Regions from separate parts of the Streptomyces sp. NBC_01334 genome, predicted to be linked through region 1. Evidence: riboswitches for the same ligand, from Rfam matches in the RefSeq annotation. Region 1 holds a riboswitch; the other holds the start of a gene.
The links. A riboswitch is a leader RNA that binds a small molecule or an ion and turns the genes downstream of it on or off. The one in region 1 is predicted to bind glycine.
Positions count from the first base shown of each region.

Region 2: linked by a shared signal. The riboswitch ahead of gcvT (glycine cleavage system aminomethyltransferase GcvT) and the one ahead of gcvP (aminomethyl-transferring glycine dehydrogenase) in region 1 are both predicted to bind glycine.

Region 1 is NZ_CP130718.1:1,885,139-1,890,452, forward strand. It holds gene gcvP (aminomethyl-transferring glycine dehydrogenase) at 1-1,669, opposite strand, end outside; glycine riboswitch at 1,853-1,948, opposite strand; gene OG736_RS08560 (PRC-barrel domain-containing protein) at 2,061-2,432, shown strand; gene OG736_RS08565 (nucleotidyltransferase domain-containing protein) at 2,447-2,908, opposite strand; gene OG736_RS08570 (DNA polymerase IV) at 3,008-4,423, opposite strand; gene OG736_RS08575 (MerR family transcriptional regulator) at 4,493-5,176, opposite strand.
Region 2 is NZ_CP130718.1:6,717,455-6,722,768, forward strand. It holds gene gcvT (glycine cleavage system aminomethyltransferase GcvT) at 1-801, opposite strand, end outside; glycine riboswitch at 844-961, opposite strand; glycine riboswitch at 962-1,061, opposite strand; gene OG736_RS30315 (AAA family ATPase) at 1,235-1,924, shown strand; gene OG736_RS30320 (enhanced serine sensitivity protein SseB) at 2,055-2,861, shown strand; gene OG736_RS30325 (enhanced serine sensitivity protein SseB C-terminal domain-containing protein) at 3,077-3,832, shown strand; gene OG736_RS30330 (ABC transporter permease) at 4,145-5,152, shown strand; gene OG736_RS30335 (ABC transporter substrate-binding protein) at 5,271-5,314, shown strand, end outside.

The DNA of each region.
Region 1 (5,314 bases):
GCCGCTCCTCCAGCTCGCGGATGAGCGTCAGGTAGCCCTCCGCCTGCTCGGCCGGCGCGAAGGGGTGCAGCTGCCCGAACTCGGGCCAGGTGACCGGCTCCATCTCGGTGGTCGCGTTGAGCTTCATGGTGCAGGAGCCCAGCGGGATCATGCCCCGGTCCAGCGCGTAGTCCCGGTCCGCGAGCCTGCGCAGGTAACGCAGCATCGCGGTCTCGGAACGGTGCTGGTGGAAGACGGGATGCGTCAGGACCGCGTCGGACCGCAGCAGCCCGGCGGGCAGGGAGTCGGCAATGGCCGCGTCGAGCGCCTCGATGTCGCCGTCCACCCCGAAGGCGGCCCAGACGGCGGACACCTGCGCCCGCGCGGTCGTCTCGTCGCAGGCGATCGACACCTGGTCGGCGTCGACGAGGTGCAGGTTGACCCCGAGCTCCCGCGCGGCGGCGACGACCTCGGCGGCCTTCGCCGGCACCCGCACGGTCAGCGTGTCGAAGTACGACCCGTGCACGACCTCGACGCCGCCGGCCTCGAGACCGGCGGCCAGGATCGAGGCGTAGCGGTGCGTGCGCCGAGCGATCGCCCGCAGCCCGTCGGGACCGTGGTAGACGGCGTACATCCCCGCCATCACCGCCAGCAGCACCTGCGCCGTGCAGATGTTGCTGGTGGCCTTCTCGCGCCGGATGTGCTGCTCACGTGTCTGGAGCGCGAGCCGGTAGGCCTTGTGCCCGTCGGCGTCCACCGACACGCCCACCAGCCGCCCGGGCAGGCTGCGCGCGAACTGCTCGCGGACGGCCATGTAACCGGCGTGCGGCCCGCCGAAGCCCATCGGCACGCCGAACCTCTGCGTCGTACCGACCGCGATGTCCGCCCCCAGCTCGCCCGGCGACTTCAGCAGCGTCAGCGCGAGCAGATCCGCGGCGACGGTGACCAGCGCGCCGAGCCCGTGCGCCTGGTCGACGAGCGCCTCGAGGTCACGTACGGCACCGGAGGCGCCGGGGTACTGGACGAGCACGCCGTTGATCTCCCGCGCGGCGATCTCCGCCGGGATCCCGTCGCTCAGGTCGGCGACGACGACCTCCACGCCCGTCGGCTCGGCGCGGGTCTCGATCACGGCGATCGTCTGCGGCAGCGCGTCCGCGTCGATGAGGAAGAGACCCTTCTTGTTCTTCCCCATGCGCCGGGACAGCGCCATCGCCTCGGCGGCTGCCGTGCCCTCGTCGAGCAGCGACGCGCCGGAGGTCGGCAGCCCGGTGAGGTCGGCGACCACGGTCTGGAAGTTCAGCAGCGCCTCGAGCCGGCCCTGGGAGATCTCCGGCTGGTACGGCGTGTAGGCCGTGTACCAGGCCGGGTTCTCCATGACGTTGCGCAGGATCACCGGCGGCGTGAACGTCCCGTAGTAGCCGAGGCCGATCATCGAGTCGAGGACCTGGTTGCGGTCGGCCAGCGAGCGCAGTTCGGCCAGCACCTCGGCCTCGGTGCGCGCGCCCGGCAGGTCCAGCGCGTCGGCGTTCTTGATCACATCCGGGACCGCTGCGGCGGTGAGCTCGTCGAGCGAGCCGTAGCCGACCTGTGCGAGCATCTTGGCCCGCGCTTCGAGGTCGGGCCCGATGTGGCGCTGTTCGAAGGGAATTCCCTGCTCGAGCTCTGTGAGCGGAATGCGGTGGGCGGTCATTACGGAGGCCTCCTGGTCTGACACGACCTTCGAGGGTCACCACGGTGGGTACCCGGACGACCTCCCCCTCTGTCATCTCAACCTGAGAGCTTCACCGGGTCGCCCGAGGGCACCCGGCTTTCACCGTCGGTGAGAGCGGAAACCGTCGACGCCGTCGGCACCCGCCCTGCTTTCCAGAGTGACCTCGTCCGTGCGGTACGTGAGCCTGAGAGATTCCGGGGAGGATTTGCTCCTTCGGCGCCTCCGGTGATGTCCGGAGGACTCTCCCGCGCGGTGTCAGCAGCCGTTGTCAGACTACCAGCGGGGTCCACGAGACTCGCTCGAGTGGCCGCTCGTCCCAATGTGCTCTTTTGTAGTGCTTACGGATGAGTTGCGACCAAGTGGAGGGCCCGTGCAGACCGACATCGATCCGCGCAACCTGATCGGCCGCAAGGCGTTCGACCGCAACGGCACCAAGATCGGCACGGTCGACGAGGTCTACCTCGACGACGCCACCGGAGTTCCGGAGTGGGCGGCCATACGTACCGGTCTGTTCTCCCGCGACGCCTTCGTCCCCCTGGAGCCCAGCCAACTGGTCGAGGGCACTCTGCGCATCCCCTTCGAACGGGCCCTGATCAAGGACGCTCCCGACTTCGGCGTGGGTCGCCACCTCTCCCCCGAACAGGAACTCCAGCTCTACCACCACTACGGCCTCGACGTGGGCGCCGCTCCCCCGCTCCCCGACCGCGACTTCGGCCGGCTGGCGGGTACGGACGACAGCTGAACCACCTCGGCCCCTCAGCCGCAGGCCTGTATCAGCGCGCCGAGAATCCCGGCAGGGTCGTACAGCGGCCGGGCGCCGTCCGTGACGACTCTTCGGGTGCCGGCGTCGACCGGATCGGTCCGCGCCCAGCGGGCGGATCCGATGCCGACCTTCACCTCCAGACCGGAGGCGGTCACATACCGCCGTTCGGTGACGGACCCCCGTTCCTGGGCCCGGACCATCTCCCCCAGGGCCGGCTCACGCGCCCACCCGTCGTCCTCCGCGTACCGGGCGGGCGCCGTCGACAACACCACCAGGTCCACGTCCGAGTCGGGACGCGCAGCACCACGCGCGAAGGGACCGACGAGCAGCAGCCCCACCACGTCGCTCCGGTTCCCGGCCCAACGGGTGACCCGGTCCACCACCCGGCGCATCTCCGCTGCGCGCTCCGGCGACACCCCGGCCGGGTCCGCGAACTGGCCTCCGTGCAGCTTCATGCAGCCCCCATCCGTCACCGGTGTCACCTCTCGGGACACCGCCACCGCTCCTGCGCACCCCACTCTTCAAACCGCTTCACTCTGTGTAACTGATCCGCCTCACGCGGAGTTCCCGGACTCCACCTCCGACGGCTTCGCCTCCGAATGCGGCGCTCCCGCCGCGGTCCCGTCGTCGTCCTCAGGTCTTCGTCGCACCAGCGGCAACGGATCCGCCGGCTCCAGCCCCGGATCGTCGGTCCTGAAGGTGCGCACCCGTCCCGGCTCCGAATCGGGCGTCTCGAACCGCACGGTAACCCGACCCAGCCCGCTGCCCTGCACCCATCCGTGTCCGAGCTCGGCATGCCGCACATCGTGTCCTGGGCGCCACTGGCGCTCGACCGGCACCGGCACCTCGCCGACGGGCTCGTCCGCGAGCTCCTCCTCCGGCCCGTCCGCCCGGTCCTCGGCGGCCTGCGCGAACAGATCCTCCTGCGTGAAGTCCGCCAGTCCACTGACGCCCACTCCCAGCAGCCGCACCCCGCCCGTCGTGTCCACCGAGTCGAGCAACCGGGCCACCGCCTCCCGAACCACCGCCGGCTCATCGGTGGGCCCACGCAGGGTCTCGGACCGGGTGAGCGTGGAGAAGTCGTAGCGCCGCACCTTCAGCACGATGGTCCGCCCCGACAGACCGGCCCCCCGCAGCCGGCGCACGCACCGGTCCGCGAGCCGCTGCACCTCCAGCTCCACCCGGACCCGGTCGTGGATGTCCACGTCGTACGTGTCCTCGACCGACACCGACTTGGCCTCCCGCTCCGCCACCACGGGCCGGTCGTCGCGGGCCAGCGCCATGGCGTACAGCGCGTGCCCGTGCGCCTTGCCCAGCAGCCGCACCAGCTCGTCCTCACCCGCCTCGGCGATCTCGTCGATCGTGGTGATCCCGGCCCGGCGCAGATGGTCCCCCGTCGCGGGGCCGACCCCCGGCAGGGTCCGCACCGACAGCGGGCCGAGCAGAGCCCGCTCCGTCCCCGGCTCGATGAGCACCAGCCCGTCGGGCTTCGCCTGCTCCGAGGCGATCTTCGCCAGCATCTTGCAGGAGGCCAGGCCCACCGACCCCGTGAGCCCGGTGACGGCCCGTATGTCCGCGCGCAGCCTGATCCCCGCCAGCCGCGCGGACTCACTGTCCCAGGCCGCTCCCCCGGCATCCAGGTCCACGAAGGCCTCGTCCAGACTCAGCGGCTCCACCAGCGGCGACAGCGCCCGCAGCAGCCCCATGACCTGCTCGCTGATCGACCGGTAGAACGCGAAGCGCGGAACCAGGTACGCGGCGTTCGGAGCCCGCCGGCGCGCCTGGGCCATGGGCATCGCCGAGTGCACTCCGAAGACCCGCGCCTCGTAGGAGGCGGTCGCGACCACTCCACGGGGCCCCAGACCACCCACGACCACGGCTTTCCCGCGCAGACTCGGCTTGGATGCCTGCTCCGCCTGGGCGAAGAAGGCATCCATGTCGAGATGCAGGATCGTGGGCGCGTTTCTCACATGTCCGATGCTGCACCACGCCACTGACAATGACGTCGTACAGCCGTCCCTCGCGCCCCGGGGCGGGTGTCAGACCGCCCGGTTGCGCCGACGGGCCAGCTCGTCCGCCGGATTGTGCCCGACGAGCGTCTCCCCGGTGTCGACACGCTCCCCGTGCAACTGCGACAGCGCGCTCTCGACGTCCCGCCACACCACGCCCACAGCGATCCCGAAGATGCCCTGACCGCCCTGGAGCAGCGCGTGGACCTCGTCCGGCGAGGTGCACTCGTAGACGGTGGCGCCGTCACTCATCAGCGTCATGCGCTCCAGGTCACTGAACCCGCGCTCCCGCAGATGCTGCACTGCGGTGCGGATGTTCTGGAGCGACACCCCGGTGTCGAGGAACCGCTTGACGATCTTCAGGACGACGACGTCCCGGAAGCTGTACAGACGCTGCGTGCCGGACCCGTGAGCCGGCCGCACGCTCGGCTCCACCAGCCCGGTGCGGGCCCAGTAGTCCAGTTGCCGATAGGTGATGCCGGCGGCCGCGCAGGCCGTCGGACCGCGATAGCCGATCTGCTCGGACGCCATGGACGTCGCCCCTCCGCTGCTCGGCACGGCCGCCGGTCGCTGCGGAGCGTGGTCGGCCGCGCTGGTCTGCTGGGGATACCCCCTGCTCGAGCGTGCTGGAGAGCCCGGGGAAGGGTACGGACCGCTCCCCCCGACACCGAGTCCGGGGGCACCCCCAGCCGTACCGTCGCCGCTGCTTCTCACGCCGACCTCCGTCCTTGACCTGCCTTGTCGACGGTAGGCAGTCACCAGGGGTGCGTCAACGATCGCCACACTCGGCACGCCGAGTGATAATCACCCTGAGAGTGGTTTCCCGCACCCCGTCGCGGGGAAAGGCTAGCC
Region 2 (5,314 bases), 4.8 Mb from region 1:
GAGCCCCGCGTCGAACGGGGTGAGGGAGGTGCTCAGCTCGTGCCCGTACAGCGGCATGCCCGCCTCCAGGCGCAGCGTGTCCCGGCAGGACAGACCGCAGGGCACCAGTCCGACGCCCTCGCCGGCCTTGGTCAGCGCCTGCCACAGCTCGACGGCGTGCTCCGGCCGGACGAACAGTTCGAAGCCGTCCTCGCCGGTGTAACCGGTGCGTGCGATGAGGGCGGGGACGCCGGCGACGGTGCCGGGCAGACCGGCGTAGTACTTCAGGCCGTCCAGGTCGGCGTCGGTGACGGCGGCGAGGATGCCGGGGGACTCGGGGCCCTGCACGGCGATCAGCGCGTAGGCGTCACGGTCGTCGCGGACCTCCGCGTCGAAGCCCGCGGCGCGCTCGGCCAGCGCGTCCAGTACGACCTGCGCGTTGGAGGCGTTGGCCACCACCATGAACTCGGTGTCGGCCAGCCGGTAGACGATCAGGTCGTCCAGGATGCCGCCGTCCGTCCGGCAGATCATCGTGTAGCGGGCGCGGCCGTTCTTGACCGCCCCGATGTTGCCCACCAGGGCGAAGTCGAGAAGGGCGGCGGCCTGCGGGCCGGTGACGGTGATCTCGCCCATGTGCGACAGGTCGAAGAGCCCGGCCCTGGTGCGGACGGCGTGGTGCTCGTCGCGCTCGGAGCCGTAGCGCAGGGGCATGTCCCAGCCGGCGAAGTCGGTCATCGTCGCGCCGAGCGCACGATGCACCGCGTCGAGGGCGGTGTGGCGCTGCGCGGCGGTCTGGTCGGATGCGGGGTCGGTACTGCTCATCGGGCGTTCGTCTCCCAAGGCATGACGGCACGGCGAGGTCGTTCCTCCCCATCTGTCATCGGAACCTGAGAGGTTCGCCATGACGGCCCGCGACGGGATCGGTCATGACTTGCACCTTGGGTGGGGCCACTGCAGACAGCGGCCCGCTTTTCAGATGTGCCTCGCCCGCGCGGTAACGGGGCCTGAGAGATTCAAGGGAGGGACTTGCTCCTTCGGCGCCCCAGCGAAGCTGCTGCTGAGGACTCTCCCGCGCGGATTCAAACGGCCGGTATGCAGTTGGCGCGGCCATCATTGCACGGCTCGCCCCGATCACGGCAGGCCGCATCTGTAACCGGCTTGTGTCGGTACGCGCACGAAATCGCCGGGCGTGGCGCATTACCTTCTCTTTACGCTCGGTGGGGATGAGGACACCATCTGACCCCAGGGGAGGACGATCACGGTGAACAGGACGACCAGGGCGAGGTCCACGGCATTCGCGACCGGCTCGGGGATCGCGCTGCCCGCGCAGCCCGTCGCCCCGACCCGGGAGGCGTGCGGCCCGCAGTCGGCGCCCGTCGTCCGCGACCTGCGCGAGCGGGCCGGCCGCAGCCCGCACGGCCTGCTCTTCGGTCCCCGTGACCTGGTCGTGGTCACCGGTCTGCCCGGCAGCGGCAAGTCCACCCTCATGCGGCGGACCGTGCAGGGCATCCGCGTCGACTCCCAGGACACCCGGGACCGCTGGGACGCCCGCGCCCCCCGCTTCCTGCCCTACGGCCTCTACCGCCCCCTCGTCCGGCTCGCCCACTACGCCGGACTGCGCCGGGCGCTGCGCAGCGGCGAGGGCGTCGTCGTGCACGACTGCGGTACCCAGGCCTGGGTGCGTGACTGGCTGGCCCGCGAGGCCCGCCGCCGCGGCGGCACCCTCCACCTGCTGCTGCTGGACGTCGCCGCGGACACGGCCCTGGAGGGGCAGCGCGAGCGCGGCCGGGGCGTCTCCCGGTACGCGTTCCTGCGCCACCGCCACGCCGCCGCCCGGCTGGCGCGCTCGGTGGAGAAGGGCCGGCTGCCCCAGGGCTGCGGCTCGGCGGTGCTGCTCGACCGCGCGGCGGCCGACACGCTGCGCCGCATCGGTTTCACGGGCTAGGTCGTGTCCGCAAAGTCCCGCGACTCCGGCAAGATCCGGAAGACAGGCTTCAGGGCTCGGGTGCGACCCCCGGTACCCGCTAGCCTTTCAGCCACAGCGAAGTGAGCGGTTCTCAGCAGGCGGTAGGCAGATGGATTTCCCCCCGGCGAACTTTCCGACGGACTTCTCCGCGGACTTTCCGGCGCAGGCACACCCCCATCCGCACGGCGGATGGCCCGGCAACGAGCTGGAGGAGGTGCTCTCCGTCTCCCTCGGCGTGCCGGGAGCCGGCGGCCGGATCGTCGAGGTGCTCGGACGCAGCTTCGTCTGGGTGCCGCTGCCCGGTGGCGGCGGCCCGCACAGCGGCCCCCTCGACCTGCCCACGATGGAGATCGAGGGCCAGGTGTACGTGCCGGTCTTCAGCTCCGAGGAGCAGTTCCGGCAGGTCGTCGGCTCGCACATGTCGTTCACGATCGCTCCGGCGGTGGAGTTCGCCCGGGGGCTGCCCCCGCAGGTGGGCATCCTGGTGAACCCGGACGGCGTGGTCGGTGTCCCGCTGCCCCCGCCGGCCGTGGCCGAGCTCTGCCGGGCGGGCCGCACCCCGCTGGACGGCACCGCGGCCGGCGGCCGGGTCCGCCTCTACGAGCCCGACTGGCAGGACGACCCGATGGACTTCCTGGCCGCGGCCTCGGCCGAGTTCGAGGCCACGGGCGTGGTCCGCACGGCCCGCCGCTGCCTGGCCGCCATCGAGACGGCGGACCCGGTGATGTTCGTGGGCGTGGAACTCTCCCAGATGGAAGGCGACCTGAGGGCCCTGCCGCTGGAGGCCCTGGGCAGGGCTCTGGGCAGGACCTCGGCCCCCTGGCCGGTCAACCTGGTCCTCCTGGACGTCGCCCAGGACCCGGTGGGCGACTGGCTGCGAGCCCGCGTCCGCCCCTTCTACACGAGGGACCGGTGAACCCACCCGAGGGGCGCGGGGCCGCTTCCGGGTGCGGCCCCGCCGCGGGGCGTGCCCGGCCACGCACGATCCGCAGCCCGAAGATCACGGCAAGCCTCGAGCTCTCAACGGCCGGACCAGCGGAGCGCCTAAGCTGGACTCCGACGCGGGGCAACTTCTCGAAGGGGCGATAAAAAGTGAGCGCTGGCACTGCCGCGACCGGCTCGGTCGAGCACATGCTGCGCCAGGTCACGCCCGGGCGCTACGACGCCTACGAGGCGCTCCTGCGCGCGCTCGCGACCCCCTCCTCCGGCCAGGTCTGGATGCTGCTGTGGCACGGCCAGGCCGGCTCCCCGGACGCCCAGTACGGAAACATGGAGGTCGAAGGCCACGGCTACGCCCCCTGCGTCACCTCCGCCCAGGAGCTCAGCGCGAGTGGCTGGAACAGGTCGTACGAGGTGGTCGACGGGCTGGACGTGGCCCGCACCCTCTACCCCGACCACTACGGCCTCTGGCTGAACCCGCACGCCCCCGGCGGCGGGGTCGGCATCCCGTGGCTGGACCTGCGCCGGATCGCCACCGGTCTGGAGCGCCAGCCGGCCGGGCCGCTGCGGCTGTCCGAACCGGGCATCGAGATCCCGCAGTTCTACGCGCTGCTCGCGCAGAACGCCCACCGTACCCCGGCGGTCCGCGCGTTGCGCCGCGCCTGGGTGCAGCCGGCGCTCGGTGCGCCCTATCTGGCCATCGGGCTCGACGTGTACGACTCCTCCCCGCCGGCCGTGGACGCCGTACGGGCGATGATGCAGCAGTCCATCGGGGCCGTGCCGGACGGGCTGCCGGTGTCGACGGTCGCCATGACGGACGAGTACGACCCCGTCGTGATGTGGATGCGTGCCACCGCCCGGCCCTTCTACGACCGTGAGGCGCACGCCCCTGCCCCGGCCCAGGCTCCCGCCGGCGGCTACGGGTATCCGCCCACCGGACGTTACTGACCCCCGGCACGGGTCCGCCATAAAGTGGAGACCGGACTTCTTCGCGCGTAGATGAAGGCGATTGGTCCGTTTTTAGCCCGATCTGCCCCAATAAGCCACTGTCCGGGGGGCGTTACCCGCCGTCCGGATAACGGAACCCCACTACCCGGATCACGTTTACGCATCCATTCACTGCCAAGTCTGGCAACAGATCGCCAAAGCGTTGAAGACTCCCGCTCCAGGGGACTTATCCCCTGCGTATTACGGACTGATCACGCCGCTACAGCGGCAAGTGCGGGCCGGCTACCGCCGGTTGAGAGGGGTCCCTGCCAGATGACGGCACCATTGCACGAGCCGACCGCGGAAGCGGCCCCGAGCGCGGCCGAGGAAGCGTCGGTCGCCTCCAGCGGCGCCAAGGCCGTTCAGGGCCGTTCCCTGGGCCGGATCGCCTGGGAGCGCCTCAAGCGGGACAAGCTCGCCCTCACGGGCGGCGTCGTCGTGCTCGTCCTGGTCGTGGTCGCGCTCCTCGCGCCGGTCATCACCGGGCTGCTCGGGCAGGACCCGAACGAGTACCACGAGAACCTCATCGACCCGCTCTTCGGTACGCCCACGGGCTCCCTGGGCGGCGTCAGCGGCGACCACCTGCTCGGTGTCGAGCCGGTCAACGGCCGCGACATCTTCGCCCGCATCCTCTACGGCGCCCGGATCTCGCTGCTGGTCGGCTTCCTGTCGGCCGTGGTCGCGGTGATCCTCGGAACGGTGCTGGGCATCCTCGCCGGCTTCTTCGGCGGCTGGGTCGACTCCCTCATCAGCCGGGTGATGGACGGTCTGCTCGCCTTCCCGCAGCTGCTCTTCATCATCGCGCTGGTCTCCGTCATGCCGAACGACCTGCTCGGCCTCTCCGGTTCGAGCGTGCGTGTCTTCGTGATGATCCTGGTCATCGGCTTCTTCGGCTGGCCCTACATCGGACGCGTGGTGCGCGGCCAGACGCTCTCGCTGCGTGAGCGCGAGTACGTCGAGGCCGCCCGATCGCTGGGCGCGGGGCGGCTGTACATCCTGTTCAAGGAACTGCTGCCCAACCTGGTCGCCCCGATCGTCGTGTACACGACGATGATGATCCCCACCAACATCCTCACCGAGGCGGCGCTCAGCTTCCTGGGCGTCGGCGTCAAGCCGCCCACCGCCTCGTGGGGACAGATGCTCTCGAGCGCGATCGACTACTACGAGTCCGACCCCATGTACATGGTGGTCCCGGGTGTGGCGATCTTCATCACCGTGCTGGCCTTCAACCTCTTCGGTGACGGCGTCCGGGACGCGCTGGACCCGAAGGCCTCCCGCTGATCCGCCCCCTCGGGGATCCGCGAGAACAGCGAGCCGCAGAACCGCCGAAACACGGCGCCCCAACCGTCCCGTGGTCTTCACACGGGGTATCTCTCATCTATCCGGAGGATCCGAGATCGTGACTACCCAACGCACCTCAGGGCGGCGGAAGCAGGCATTTGC